2 regions of the Pseudarthrobacter sp. lyk4-40-TYG-27 genome follow, and region 1 is predicted to be linked to the other one. Evidence: riboswitches for the same ligand, from Rfam matches in the RefSeq annotation. Region 1 holds a riboswitch; the other holds the start of a gene.
What was found. Region 1 has a riboswitch for cyclic di-AMP ahead of QRM96_RS03735 (M23 family metallopeptidase). Riboswitches for the same ligand answer to the same signal wherever they lie in the genome.
Positions count from the first base shown of each region.

Region 1 (7,414 bases):
AGTTCAAGAAGCCGCCCCACCGCGCCCTGGTCGATCCGCAGCTGTTCGGAGAGCCGGCGCATTTCGCGTACCCCCACCCCGCCGCTGCGCAAGGTGGCCAGCGGCTGGTCCCGGACGGCATGCAGCAGTTCGGAGACGAGCCTCAGGGTCTCCGAAATCGCGCTCAGGGCCGCGTTCCTTCGCAGCGCTGCGGTGGTCCGGCCGAGCTCGGGGACAGGCGGCGCAAGGGTGAAGTCGTCGATGATGGCACCGCCGCGGAGCGCCAGCCCCACGCTGTGCGGCAATTCGACGTGCGCGGCGTCGAGCGGGACCAGCAGGCCGCGGGCAAGGAGCCAGTCCACCGGGTCGACGTCGGCCGGTTCCGTCAGGACCGAGGCTTTCCGTTGCGCCTGGGGGACGGCACCCATGGCCCAGTTCCGGAACCTGGCGAGCAGCGCCGTCGTCCGTTCCGGGGCTCCGGCGAGGATGTCCCGCAGCCCCTCCGGAGATGATGTCCAGTGCTGGAGGGCCAGTGCCGCGTCCATGGGGGTCGTGGCCTCGTGGACGGCGAAGCCGCTGCGGTGCAGTTCGGCAACCAGCGGTACTGCCCGTTGGGCGAACGCCGGCTGCAGGCGCACCAGTTCCGTGTAGCTGCGGCCCAGTCCGGCCGGGTAGATTCCCACCACGTCCTTGAGGGCGCCCGCCGGGAGATAGAAGACATGTCCGGACGCTGCGGGCGGGGAGCCATGCGGTGGTGCGGCCGGGTGCACCAAGGCAAGTTCCTGCAAGGTGCCAAGGATCTGTTGAATGGTGGCCAGGGACGAACCCCGGACCAGTTTTTGCAGGTTTTCCGCGGACGCGCTGTGGCCGGTGTCGGTGTTGGTGCACAGATGCAGGGTTTCGAGCACCTGCATCTGGGGCCGGTTGAGCCGTTCAAGGGCCCGTTGGACGCTGACCCGGGAGCTCGCCCGCGCTGCGAGTGCCGCGAAATCCGGCACCGAAGGGGAGATCAGGTCCGGCCGCGCGGCGAACAGTGCCCGCAACGAATCGTCGCTGCGTGCCTCCAGGTCCTTGCCGAGCGCACGAATGAGGGACATCAGTCCAACGTTACCGCGGCTCCCGCCTTCCCGCCCGCCGCCGGGCGGCCACGCCATCGAGGACCAGCAGGAGCATCAGGATGAAGGCCACCGGGAGGCCGTACAGCGCTGAGTACGTGACCCAGGTGGGAGCGACGGACCCCGCGAAGGCAAGCGCCATGACCGTTCCCACCGCTACCAGGGAAAGCAGGGCAATAACAGCTGCAAGCACCATCAGGGGCCGGCGGAAACGCAAGGGTGTCATGGAGGTAACGCTACAGCGGCGTCCGGCGTGCCGCTAAAGCCCCGGGCTTGCGCCCGGGGCGGAACAGTACGGCCGGAAGCATGATTAGGGCATGCGGCAGGATAACCTTGAAGCATACAGACCAACACGGTTTGCAGGGCCATACCTTGAACCCGCACAACAATGCGGACGCGGTGGCACCTGGCCGTGTCTCATGACAGCAGAACGAAGAAGGTTGATTACGTGCCTACCGGCAAGGTCAAGTGGTATGACAAGGACAAGGGCTTTGGATTCCTCGCGGGCGAGGACGGCCAGGAGGTCTTCCTGCCCAAGTCGTCGTTGCCCGAGGGTGTAACGGAGCTCAAAGCCGGCACCCGCGTGGAGTTTGGCGTCGCTGACGGCCGCAAGGGCGCCCAGGCACTGGGCCTGCGGGTGCTGGACAAGACCCCGTCCATTGCCAAAGCAAAGCGTCCCAGCGCCAAGGACCTCGCGCCGCTGGTCCAGGACCTGGTGACCGTCCTGGACAACCTGTCCGGGACGCTGTCCAAGGGCAAGTATCCGGACGGCAACAAGGGCAAGGCAATCGCGGCCGCCCTGCGCAAGGTTGCCGACGAGCTGGACGTCTAGGCGCCGATGAACCCCCAAGCTGAACAACCGGGCGTGGCTCCACAGGAGCAAGCTGCCAAGGCTGCGCCAAAGCGCAAGGCCGGGGTTCCGGTATGGCGGACGGGCAAGCCTGACGCGTTCCTGGCAGCAGCCGTCGATGTTGCACGGGCCGCGGTTGAGGGCATCACGCCCGCTGCCACCATCGGGCCGCACCTTGGTGCCAAAAGCGAGGGCGACCGGCTGGTCACGCACTTGTTCGAGTCCCGGCTGGCCGGCTACGGCGGCTGGCAGTGGTACGCGGTGCTGACCCGCAACTCCCGCTCCAAGGTGGTTACCGTCGATGAGCTGGGCCTGCTGCCGTCCGAAGAATCGATCCTCGCCCCGGAGTGGGTGCCGTGGGCCGAACGCGTGCGCCCCGAGGACGAGCACCAGCAGGAACCCGAACAAGCCCGCCAGGAAGAGCCGTCCGCAGCGGAGCAGGCGCCCGGGGATGAAGAGGATGCCGACGACGACGCGGAGCCAAAAGACTAAGCAAGAATTTTCCGCCACACGCGAAAGGCGCCGTCCAGGGGTTATCCCGGGCGGCGCCTTTCGCGTGTGCCTGGACTACTTGCGGAGCTCGCCCACCACATAGTCGATGCTGGACAGCAGTGCCGAGACGTCGTCGGGCTCGATGGCGACGAAGGTGGCGATGCGCAGCTGGTTGCGGCCCAGCTTCCGGTAGGGCTCGGTGTCCACGATGCCGTTGGCGCGCAGGACCTTCGCCACCGTTGCCGCGTCCACCGACTCGTCAAAGTCGATGGTGGCGATGACGTTGGAGCGCTCCTCCGGGTTGGCCACAAACGGGGTGGCGAACTCCGAGGCGTCAGCCCAACTGTAGATGCGGCCGGCGGAATCGGCGGTGCGGGCAGAGGCGAAGTCCAGGCCGCCGTTGGCGTTCAGCCACTGGACCTGGGCGCCAAGGGTTACCAGGGTGGACAGCGACGGGGTGTTGTACGTCTGGTTCAGCCGTGAATTGTCGATGGCGGTCTGGAGGTCCAGGAAGTCCGGGATCCAGCGGCCGCTTGCCTTGATGGCGGCAGCGCGCTCCAGGGCGGCGGGGGAGAAGAGGCCGAGCCAAAGGCCACCGTCGGAAGCGAAATTCTTTTGCGGGGCGAAGTAGTAAACGTCGCTTTCGGCAATGTCGACGTCCAGGCCGCCGGCAGCGGAGGTTGCGTCCACCAGGACCAGGGCGTCCTTGTCGGCGCCCGGCACCCGCTTGACCGGGGCGGCGACGCCCGTGGAGGTCTCATTCTGTGGCCACGCGTAGACGTCCACGCCCGCCTCCGCCTGCGCTGCAGGACGGGTGCCCGGCTCAGACTTAATGATCGAGGACGCTTCCAGGAACGGCGCCTTGTTGGTGGCGGAGGCAAACTTGGAGCCAAACTCCCCGAAGGACAGGTGCTGCGCCTTCTTGGACACGAGGCCGAAGCTCGCGATGTCCCAGAACGCGGTCGAGCCGCCCACGCCGAGGACCACCTCGTAGCCCTCGGGAGCACGGAAGAACTGGCTGAGTCCTTCGCGTACGGAGCCCACCAGGTTCTTGACCGGAGCCTGCCGGTGGGATGTGCCGAGGATAGTCTTCGACGCAGCGGACAGGGCATCGATCTGTTCCGGCCGGACCTTTGAGGGGCCGGCCCCGAACCGCCCGTCCTGGGGCAGGAGGTTGGCGGGAATCGTGATGCTGGTGTCGCTCACAGGTGCTCCATTCGGCGGGGACGAAAGCTGTGGTCCGGGTGGTGGGTGGCCGGGAGCCGGCCATGGCTGCAGTGCAAACCTTCCCCAATTCTGCCTGAAGCGCGCAGGGTGGCGGGAGCGGGCGGCGCCAATGTCCAGCCAATGAGACGCCGCAGGCGGCAGGCCCTATTCGGACTAAATCAAAATAGGCTAAACTCTTCCCCGGACTACGTCGCGGGAAGAGGCGATACGGTGGGACAACGCAAGGTACTGCGCTCGAGGAGCTGAGCTGGATGACGGATCTGATCGACACTACGGAGATGTACCTCAGGACCATCCTGGAGCTTGAGGAAGAGAACATCGTTGCCCTCCGGGCCCGTATCGCCGAACGCCTGCGCCACTCGGGGCCTACCGTTTCCCAGACCATCGGCCGGATGGAGCGCGATGGCCTGGTCGTCGTCTCCGGTGACAGGCACCTGGAACTGACCGACACCGGCCGCAAGCGTGCCACTGAGGTCATGCGGAAGCACCGGCTGGCCGAGCGCCTGCTGGCCGACGTGATCGGATTGGACTGGGCCTATGTCCATGACGAAGCCTGCCGCTGGGAACACGTTATGAGCGAACGGGTGGAGCGGCGCATCTACGAGATGCTGGACCACCCCACGGAGTCGCCCTACGGAAACCCCATCCCCGGCCTTGCCGCCCTGGGCGGAGAGCCCGGACCCGGGTTCGGCGACGGCGCCATCAGCCTGGTGGAGGCAATGAAGGCCTACGGGCCTGAATCGGCAGTGACCATCAGCCGGCTGGCGGAACCGATCCAGGTGGAGCCGGAACTGCTGACCCAGCTCGACGAGGGCGGTATCCGGCCCGGCGCGTCTGTCTCCCTGGAACGCGTCGGTGACTACATTTCGGTACGGGTGGCGGGAATCGAGGGCGCGCTGGAGCTGCCTCCCGAGGTGGCGGCACACGTTTTCGTCGCCGTGAACCAGGCCTGACGCCGCGTTTCCATACCCCACCCGGGGGATTCCACGCAAAGATAACGGAATTGTTACCTAGGGTCTTAAGCCCCTATAGTGGAACCCAGCGTTGATACTTAAGCGTTACCTGATCCGGAGCCGAGCTCTGCCAGCGGGCCAGGTGTACGAGTCGTTACTGGCAGAGGCGGGGGAACCACAACCGGCAGCGGGGGACTGCCTTGGGGTGAAGTCCGTCAGCAGCAAGCCTCTCCAGTGAAGGATTCTTCCGGGAATACCCCTGTGTAGAAGTTTGCCCATGACGGACCGGGTCTTTGATCTCTCTGACCCGAATCCGACAGCTAACTCCGCAGGCTATTCCAGAGAGGAACCCTTCTTGACCATGCAGACCTCCCGGGGCCGCCGTCGCGCGGCGGGCCCCCCTGAGGCACCCCGGGTTGTCGAAGTAGCCGCCGCGGAGCGCCCCCGCGACCCGCAACGGGATGCGCGCCGCCGTCGGGGTCCGTTCCGGCAAATCACCGACTTTGCCGCGGCCAGCGGCATCGGCCAAAAGGCTGGCATCGCCCTCGCCGCCACCGGCCTGGTGCTCACGGTGACCATGCCCGCCACCAGCCCCGTTATGGCGACGGATGCGGCCGGAATCGCGCCCCAGGCCGCCTCCGCAGTCAGCCCCCAGCCCCAGATTTCCGCGGATGTAGGCGCCCAGATCGACTTCAGCCGCTCAGCCGTCGTAACGCAGGCGGACCCCGACGGGAAGCTGAAGCAACTGCTGAGCGCCCAGTCGGCCGGATCGGTAACGCGTGCGGCTTCCGCCGGGACCCTGGCCGCGCCGCTGGCATCCCTCGTGACCGCGTCGCCCTTCGGCTACCGGGTCAGCCCAATCACCGGCGGCACCGGAGATTTCCACCGCGGACAGGACTTCGTGGCACAGTGCGGGACGTCCGTCCTGGCAGCCGCAACAGGAACCGTGACCTTCGCCGGCTGGCACCAGTTCGGCGGTGGAAACCGGGTGGTGATCGACCATGGCAACGGCCTGGAGACCACGTACAACCACCTCTCGTCCTTCAACGTCAAGGTGGGCCAAACGGTCTCCCGCGGCGAAGTCGTGGCGTTGAGCGGGACCACCGGGGCGTCCACCGGCTGCCACCTGCACTTCGAAGTTCAGGTCAACGGCGAAGTGGTCGATCCGATGGGCTGGCTGTAACCGTTTGATTGCGCACTCCCAGATCGCCGTGACCCGCCGTGACCTGAATGTGACATTGAAGCAAAACTGCTGTACCGTCTAACTCGCGTCAACTTTTCCGAAGTTGACGCTCTTGAGTGGATTGCCTAACTCTGCCACCGCTCAAGGTCCGTTCGCATTTCATCGTCTGGCAGGGGCGGGGGAACCAATTTTGGCCTTCTGCGTTCTGGAAGGCCTTGGGGTTAAGTCATGAGCTTCCCAGGAAGCGAAGTGGCCGGGTGACTCCCATCCGAATCCGACAGCTCACCTCGCAGGCATTGGGAGAGGCTACCTTCGTGTCTTCACGCCATAATTCTGCGCGCCACCGTGCGCAAACGGTTCGCGTCAACCCCTTGGACGCCATGTCCAAGGCCGTAAGCGCCAATGCCGGGACCGTGGGCCGCCAGGCTGCCGTTGTGGCAGCGGCTTCAGGCCTCATCCTGAGCATGGGCCTGCCGGCCAACGCCGCGGACACCACTGCCGGCATCTCGGCCTCCACGGAGTCCGGTTCCGCGCAGACCGCCCTTGCTGTCACCGCGGCCCCCACGGCCACCGTTTCCTTCGAGCGTCCGGCGGTCAAGACCACCGCCGCCCCGAAGGTGGAAACCGTGCGCACCCAGTCCACCGCGTCCGCGGACCGCACCGCCACCACTGCCGGCCAGGAGGCGTCCAAGGCCGGACAGGCAGTAGAAGCCGTTTCGTCCGCAGCCACCTCGGGTATCGCCGCGATCGCCTACACCGGCATCGGCCACCCCTACGTCTGGGGCGGCACCACCCCCAACGGCTGGGACTGCTCCGGCTTCGTTCAGTGGGTCTACGCGCAGGCTGGAATCAGCATTCCCCGCACGAACGCGTGGAGCATCATGACCCCCACCTCCACCCCCCAGCCGGGCGACCTCGTGGTCCAGAACGGCGGCGCACACGTCGGCATCTACGTCGGCAACGGCATGATGATCAGCGCGCTCAACCCGTCGCAGGGAACCATGCTCCACTCTCCCGCAGCCACCGGTACTTCCACGTACTACCACCTGAACAAGTAGTTCTTGGGCTCCACGCTCCAAGGGCTATTTCTTTGCCCAAAGCTTTTTCGCTAGAAACCAACATCCCCGTTCGGGACGCGCCGGCGTACCCCCAAGATGCCGGCGCATCCAACCCCCTCGGACAGGCCACCGCGGTCCAGAGGAAAACGAAAGAGAGAACTGATGACGACTCGTGCTACCGCACGGCACCGCGCCGAGGTCACCAAAACCAACTCGATCGCGATCATTGCCAAGGCTGTCAGCGACAACGCCGGCGGCATGGGCCGCCAGGCTGCAGTAATCGCTGCAGCTTCCGGCCTGGTCCTGACCAGCGGCATCGCAGCCAACGCAGCCGACACCAACGTCAAGCGCGACTCGGCTCCGGCATCCGCCATGGAAGTTGAATCCGCCGTCGACGCTCCGATCTCAGCGGCTTCCACCATTGCCATCAGCTTCGAAAAGCCGGCCGTTACCACCACTCCGGCACCGGCTCCCGAGCCCGAGGTTGCGGTGCAGGAAGCCGCTCCCGCTCCCGTTGCCCAGGCCGTTGCCGCTCCCAAGGTGACTGCCAAGGTTGC
Region 1 is NZ_JARVSH010000002.1:58,027-65,440, forward strand. It holds gene QRM96_RS03705 (helicase-associated domain-containing protein) at 1-1,076, opposite strand, end outside; gene QRM96_RS03710 (hypothetical protein) at 1,087-1,320, opposite strand; gene QRM96_RS03715 (cold-shock protein) at 1,543-1,926, shown strand; gene QRM96_RS03720 (DUF3027 domain-containing protein) at 1,933-2,436, shown strand; gene serC (phosphoserine transaminase) at 2,512-3,642, opposite strand; gene QRM96_RS03730 (iron-dependent transcriptional repressor DtxR) at 3,915-4,616, shown strand; cyclic di-AMP (ydaO/yuaA leader) riboswitch at 4,735-4,965, shown strand; gene QRM96_RS03735 (M23 family metallopeptidase) at 4,978-5,799, shown strand; cyclic di-AMP (ydaO/yuaA leader) riboswitch at 5,928-6,109, shown strand; gene QRM96_RS03740 (C40 family peptidase) at 6,180-6,857, shown strand; gene QRM96_RS03745 (NlpC/P60 family protein) at 7,020-7,414, shown strand, end outside.

Region 2 (7,414 bases), on a different contig from region 1:
GCCGCCGTCGGCTTCCTGTACCTCGCTGTGAAGCGGGTTTCCGGTCCGGCGGCAGGCCTCCTGGCCGGCGGCGCCCTCGCACTGACGCCCGTGGCGGCGCTGATGTTCAAATTCAACAACCCGGACGCCATGCTCACCCTCTGCCTGGTGCTGGCGGCGTACTTCACCACCCGGGCCATCGAACGGGCCGGATGGAAGTGGCTGGTGGCGGCGGGGGCCGTGATAGGCCTGGCGTTCCTCAGCAAGATGCTGCAAGGCTTCCTGGTGGTTCCCGCGCTTGGACTTGCCTACCTGTGGGCTGCCCCCACACCGCTGGGACGCCGGCTGGTCCACCTGCTCGGCGCGCTGGGCGGGATCATCGTGGTGGCCGGCAGCTACGTTGCACTTTTCCAGCTGACGCCGGCCTCCGAACGGCCGTACATGGCCGGGTCCACCACCAACAGCTTCCTGGAACTGACCTTCGGCTACAACGGCCTGGCCCGCATCACCGGTTCGGGTGAAGGAATGCCCGGAGGTGGAGCCGGCGGCCCGGGCGGCGGTGCGGCGGGCGGCTTCGGCGGCGGAAATGCGGGATTCGGCGGCGCGGCCGGCCTGCTGCGGATGTTCGGGACCAGCTTCGGCGGCGAGGTGTCCTGGCTGCTGCCTGCCGCCCTGGTGCTGGTGGTGGCAGGCTTGTGGTTCACCCGCCGCGAAACGCGCACATCCCGGAGCCGCGCGGCCTTGATCCTGTGGGGCGGCTGGCTGCTGGTCACGGCGGGCGTCTTCAGCTTCATGAGCGGCATCGTCCACCCCTACTACTCGGTGGCACTGGCACCGGCCATCGCCGCGCTGGTGGGCATCGGCGCGGCGGAACTCTGGCGCGGCCGCGCGTACTGGCCGGCACGGACCACTCTTGCCGTCGTGGTCTTAGGCACCTCCATCTGGTCCTCGGTGCTGCTGGGCCGCGACGCGTCGTGGCTGCCGTGGTTGCGCATCGCCACCATCGTCCTTGGTGTCCTTGCCGCGGCCGCCATCCTCCTCCGCCTTGACGGCAAGGGCGCTGCGGGACGGTTCCGGCGCTCCGGGACGGCCGCCGTCGTCGTCCTCTCCTTGCTGGCCGGGGGCCTTGGAACGGCTGCCTGGACCTTGGCCACCGCCGCGTCCGCCCATTCGGGATCCATCCCGACGTCGGGGCCCGCAGGTTCGTCGGCGGGCGGTTTCGGCAACAGGGCTGCCGGCTTCCGGGACGACGCCGCGCTCCGTGACGACCGGACCGACGGAACGGATGCGGCAGCCGGTGCCGGCGGTTTTGATCCCGCGAACGGAGCAGGCGGCTTCACCGGGGCCCCCGGAGCCGGCGGGGCGGGTGGTCCAGGCGAAGGCACCGCCGATGCAGCCGTGACCGCACTGCTCACCGGCACCACCACGAAGTGGTCGGCGATTGTCTCCGGGGCCAGCCAGGCCGCCAGCCTGGAACTGGCCACGAACACCAGCGTCATTGCCCTGGGCGGCTGGAACGGCGGCGACCCCTATCCCACGCTCGCCGAGTTCCAGGCCATGGTGGCCAGGGGTGAGATCAGCTACTTCATCGAAGGCGGCATGGGCGGCGGCATGGGCGGCCGGGGCGGCAACTCCGAGGTGGCCGCCTGGGTGCAAGCCAACTTCCAGGCCCAAACCGTGGGTAACTCCACGGTGTACCAACTCACCAAGTAGGACCCCATGGCCAGCTCTAACTCCACTCCGGTGCAGGCTCCCTCCGCTCCCGCTGCCCCCGGCCCTGCTGCCTCCAGCCCTGCTGCCGCGGCCGGCGTGCGGCGGGAGCCCCCAGCCCTCCGGCACCGCCTGGAACTGGCAGCCGTGCTGGCAGCTACCGCCGTGCTGTACCTGTGGAACCTCGGGGCATCGGGCTGGGCCAACGCTTTCTACTCCGCCGCTGCCCAGGCCGGATCGCAGGACTGGGCGGCCTGGTTCTTCGGTTCCTCGGACGCCGCCAACTCCATCACGGTGGACAAGCCACCGGCGTCCCTGTGGATCATGGGGTTGTCGGTCCGGATTTTCGGCCTGAGCTCCTGGAGCATCCTGGTTCCTGAAGCCCTGATGGGCGTCGGCACCGCCTGGCTGCTGTACCTGGCCGTCCGGCGGGCCGCGGCACCGGCCACCGGTGACCCGCGCCTCGCCCACCGGGCAGGGCTGCTGGCCGCCGTTGCGCTGGCACTGACGCCCGTGGCCACGCTGATGTTCCGGTTCAACAACCCGGACGCCCTGCTGGTGCTGCTCATGACCGCCGCCGCCTATGCGGTGCTCCGCTCCGTGCAGGAGGACAGGCTGCGCTGGCTCCTGCTGGCAGGGGTTTTCCTGGGCTTCGGGTTCCTTGCCAAGCAGCTGCAGGTCCTGCTGGTGGTTCCCGGGTTTGCCCTCGCCTACCTGGTCGCGGCGCCCGCCAGGCTGGGCCGGCGGCTGCTGCACCTGCTCGCCGCCGGTGCCGCGATGCTTGCCGCGGCCGGCTGGTGGCTGGCCGTCGTGGAGCTCATCCCGGCTGCGGACCGTCCGTTCATTGGTGGTTCGCAGGACAATTCCATCCTGGAACTGACCCTCGGCTATAACGGCCTGGGCCGGCTGACAGGCGACGAGACAGGGAGCGTGGGCGGCGCCAACGGCTGGGGCGTTCCCGGGCTGTTGCGGATGTTCAACAGCGAATTTGGCGGCCAGATCGCGTGGCTGCTGCCCTCCGCACTGATCCTTGCTGCCGGCTTGCTGTGGGTGGGACGCCGGGCGCCGCGGACTGACGCCGTCCGGGCGTCGGTGCTCATCTGGGGTTCCTGGGTCCTGGTGACCGGCCTGGTCTTCAGCTTCATGGCGGGCATCATCCACCCCTACTACGCGGTGGCATTGGCGCCCGGGATCGCAGCCCTGGCCGGCCTGGGCCCGGTACTTCTCTGGCAGCACCGGCGGCAGGCCGCAGCGGCGGTCTTCCTGGCCGCCGCAGTGGCCGCGGCAGCCCTGATGGCATTCACCCTGCTGGGAACCACATCCGCCTACGGCCCGTGGCTGCGCTGGGTGGTGCTGGCGGCAGGCCTTGCGGCCGCAGCAGGAACAGGGTTGAACAGGTTCATCCGCCTGCGCTCCGTGCAACGGACGACGACGGCGCTCGCCATTGCGGCATCGCTCGCCGGCCCGCTGGCCTTCTCCATGTCGACGGCGGCGACGGCGCACAGCGGGGCCATTGTCAGCGCCGGACCGGCGACGTCGTTCGGCGGCCCGGGCGGGTTCGGCGGAAACCGGACCGGCGGGTTTGGCGCGGGCGGCACGTCCCGGCAGTTCAACGGCCAGGCTGGACAAGGCATGGGTGCCGGCCAGGGCGGGGCAGCGCAGGGCGGTCAGGGTGCCACCGGTGGCCGCGCCGGCGGGATGGGCGGCCTCCTGGGTGCGCCCACGCCGTCGGCCGGGCTCGTGGCCGCATTGAAGGACGGTGCCTCAAACTACACCTGGGCAGCGGCAGTAGTCGGTTCGAACAATGCCGCAGGTTACCAACTGGCCACGGAACTGCCGGTGATGGCCGTGGGCGGCTTCAACGGCACCGACCCCTCCCCCACGCTGGAACAGTTCCAAGCGCTGGTCTCCCAAGGCCGGATCCACTACTTCATTGCCGGCGGGACCATGATGTCCAGCAGCGGCTCTGACGCCTCCACCCGGATTGCACAGTGGGTGGAGTCCACGTTCCCGGCGCAAAACATTGGCGGGACCACGGTCTATATCCTGGCGGGATAACCCGGCGCCGGGGATCCGCCTGCAGCAAATCGACGCGCCATGATTCGTGACTTCCGTTACCCAAATGTGACTAATGCGCAATCTTCCTGTACCGTCGATTAGGTGCGGTCCCCGTTCGGGCCGCATATCCCGGGTTGACGCCAAGCTCTGCCGCTTCCCGGATTCCGCTTGAGCAACGGCAGAGGCGGGGGACCCACCGTCCCGGGCAATGATTGCCCTTGGGGTTAAGCCAGCACGTGTTTTTTCCGTGCGGCCGGATGCCCTCATCCGAACCCGACAGCTAACTCCGCAGGTGTGAGAGGCGATCAATCATGTCTAAATCCATGGCAAAACCATGCCTGCAAACCAAGGCAAAACATCGGGCCAAACCCCAGCCCGCCAAAAAGACCACCGTGGGCCGGCGTGTTGCGGTCCTCGCTGCATCATGCGCGGTGCTGGTTGGCGTTGGCGCGGCAGGCCAGGCGACCAACAGCATGACCCAGGCGTCGTCCACCGGGTCAAGCGCTTCCACGTCGGCGGCGGATGCCCAGATGAGCATCGAGAAGAGCGAAATCCGGTCCAACCCGGCCGCAAATCCTGCTCCTTCCGCCATCAGCGTGGCACCGCAGGCCGCGGAGCCGGCCCCCGCGCCCGCTCCCGCCGCCCCGCCGGCTGAAGCACCCGCACCTGCGCCGGCCCCCGCGCCTGAGCCTGCTCCCGCCGTCGCGGTTAACGATCCCGCGGGCGCCCAGGCCTACGCCGCCAGCCAGCTGTCCTCCTTTGGCTGGGGACCGGACCAGATGCAGTGCCTGCAGACGCTGTGGACCAAGGAATCCGATTGGACCACCACCGCCACCAACGCCAGCAGCGGCGCGTACGGCATCGTCCAGTCGCTGCCGGCGGAGAAGATGGCCAGCGCAGGCGCCGACTACCTGACCAACTACCGCACGCAGATCAACTGGGGCCTGGACTACATCAAGAAGAGCTACGCCTCGCCCTGCGGTGCGTTGAACTTCCACCTGGCACACAACTGGTACTAGGCACCACCAGCACCGGGCGCAACGCAAACCGCGGGCCGCATCATGTCGATGCGGCCCGCGGTTTGCGTTAACCGGCGCCCTGGACGTCGCCCGGCCCGGCGTTCCGCCAGGGGATGTACTGGACAGACCACTTGTTGCCGTCCGGATCGGCGAAGTACAGGAAGTGGCCCCACTGCTGTACATCCACGTCGCTGACGTCCACGCCGTTGCCCTTGAGCTGGCGGTGGGCAGCCTCGATGTCGCTGACCACCAGCTGGAGGTTGGATCCTGTGCCGGGCGGAGCGTCGGTGAGCCCTTCGCCGATGCAGATGGAGCAGGCGGAGCCGGGTGGCGTCAACTGCACGAAGCGGATCGACTCCGACGGGCGTTCGTCGTAGTCGGCGTTGAAGCCAACCTTGTTAACATAGAAATCCTTGGCGCGGTCCACATCGGATACAGGGACAAAGACGAGTTCTAGTTTCCAGTCCATCCGCACAGGCTAGCGGCGGGAACGGTTTTGAAAAAGGGTGGAACCTACCCGGCGATCCCGTACAGGCGGTCGCCGGCGTCGCCGAGGCCGGGAACAATGTAGGACTTCTCGTTGAGCTTCTCGTCGATGGAGGCCAGGACGATGTGCACGTTCGCGTCGCCCAGTTCCTCCTCCAGCTTGGCCAGGCCCTCCGGGGCTGCCAGCAGGCAGATGCAGGTGACGTCGGAGGCGCCGCGCTTGAAGAGGAACTTGATGGCCTCACGCAGGGTTCCGCCGGTGGCCAGCATCGGGTCCAGGACGAAGACCTGGCGGCCGGTGAGGTCCTCGGGGAGGCGCTCGGCATACGTGATGATGTCCAGGGTTTCCTCGTCCCGGGCCATGCCCAGGAAGCCCACCTCGGCGGTGGGCACCAGCTTGGTCATGCCTTCCAGCATGCCCAGGCCGGCGCGCAGGATGGGAACTACCAGCGGCGTGGGCTTGGTGAACGCGGTGCCGACCGTGGTGCTGACGGGCGTTTGGATGGTGACGGGCTCGGTGCGGACCTCCCGCGTGGCCTCATAGGCCAGGAGGGTCACCAGCTCCTCCGTCAGCTGGCGGAAGACCGGCGACGGCGTGTTTTTGTCCCGCAGGACGGTGAGCTTGTGGGCGACCAGGGGGTGGTCAACAACGAGAGTGCGCATCCCCTAAAACTATCATCCGGCGCTGCCTTTGCCGGGTCCGTAGTGTTCGCCGTCGTGCAGCTCCTCGGCCACCACGTCCCGGACGATGGGACGGTCGAACGACGGCGCCGCACCCACGTGTTCCCGCCTGCGGACAATGTGGAACAGCCGGTGGGCCATAATCACCACACCCACCCAGGTGAGCCCCAGCAGCCAGCCCGCCATGACATCCGTGAGCCAGTGGTGGCCCAGGAAAACCCTGCTCAAACCCATGGCGATGATGAACACCGCGCCCGCCGTGATGGCCAGGACCCGGACGCGCATGGCGTGGAACTGGAGGCAGATCAGGTACACCACCAGGCTGATCACCACGGTGGTGTTCAGGGTGTGCCCGCTCGGGAACGACGGGGAATCCTCATACGGCGGAACGGCGTCTGCGTGATCCGGGCGCGTGCGTCCCACCAGCTTCTTGCCGAAGGTGGTGGCGGTAATGGACACGGCAGCGGCTCCGCCGATCAGGACCAGCGGACGCCAGTTGCGGCTGAGGAAGGTCAGCCACGCGGTGAGGATGCTGGCCAGGATGGGCATTCCGATGCCACCGCCGATATTGGTGAACCCGGTAACGAACGCGTCGAGCCCGGGGCTGCGGAGGCTCTCGGACAGGGCCAGCGCCGGCTTGTCCAGGTTGGCCAGCCCGGCGGAGTCCACCACGTCGTCATACACCTCGGCGCCCAGCAGGGCGAGGGAGACGATGACAACACCGCCCACGAGGATGGTGAGGACCAGCGCCGCGTAGGGTTTGAACCAGGTCCCCAAGCGGTCCCGAAGCGTATCCATGGTGCCTCCCGGCATCGGTAAGTAACCTGAGTATCCCCGAAACTATCATTGAGCCATGCCGTTGCCCGAAAAGAAACACGACGCCTGGATGGGCCTTGCCATCGCGGAGGCGCACCGCGCCCTCGCCACGGAGGACGTGCCCATCGGCGCCGTGGTCATTGGGCCCGATGGCGGGGTGCTGGGTTCCGGCCGGAACCAGCGGGAGGAGCTGGGTGACCCAACAGCCCACGCCGAGGTGGTGGCCATCCGGGAAGCTGCCGCCCGGTTGCAGGAACGGCCCAGGCTCGACGGCGGCCGGGGCGACGGCTGGCGGCTCTCCGACTGCACGTTGGTGGTCACCCTGGAACCCTGCGCCATGTGCGCGGGCGCGATCGTCCTGGCCAGGATCCCCCGGGTGGTTTTCGGGGCGTGGGACGAGAAAGCCGGCGCCGCAGGATCCGTGTTCGACATCCTGCGCGAACGACGGCTCAACCATTGGGTTGAGGTGTACCCGGGCGTCCGCGAGGAAGAGTGCGCCCGGTTGCTGCGCGAGTTCTTCGCGGCGCACCGCAGCAGCCTTTAGCGCGTCCGGCGGCGGGCATCTTTACCGCGGCCGGCTTCGGACAGTCCGCGGCCCGTTTCAGGCAGTCCGCGGCCCGTTTCAGGCAGGCCGCGGCTGCCCGTTCCCTCGGTCGCCCGCTGCC
Region 2 is NZ_JARVSH010000012.1:31,562-38,975, reverse strand. It holds gene QRM96_RS18755 (glycosyltransferase family 39 protein) at 1-1,692, shown strand, start outside; gene QRM96_RS18750 (glycosyltransferase family 39 protein) at 1,699-3,747, shown strand; cyclic di-AMP (ydaO/yuaA leader) riboswitch at 3,893-4,053, shown strand; gene QRM96_RS18745 (aggregation-promoting factor C-terminal-like domain-containing protein) at 4,059-4,766, shown strand; gene QRM96_RS18740 (glyoxalase superfamily protein) at 4,834-5,235, opposite strand; gene upp (uracil phosphoribosyltransferase) at 5,280-5,915, opposite strand; gene QRM96_RS18730 (phosphatase PAP2 family protein) at 5,928-6,731, opposite strand; gene QRM96_RS18725 (nucleoside deaminase) at 6,787-7,293, shown strand; gene QRM96_RS18720 (glycosyltransferase family 4 protein) at 7,372-7,414, opposite strand, start outside.
Region 2: another riboswitch for cyclic di-AMP. It lies ahead of QRM96_RS18745 (aggregation-promoting factor C-terminal-like domain-containing protein); the one in region 1 lies ahead of QRM96_RS03735 (M23 family metallopeptidase).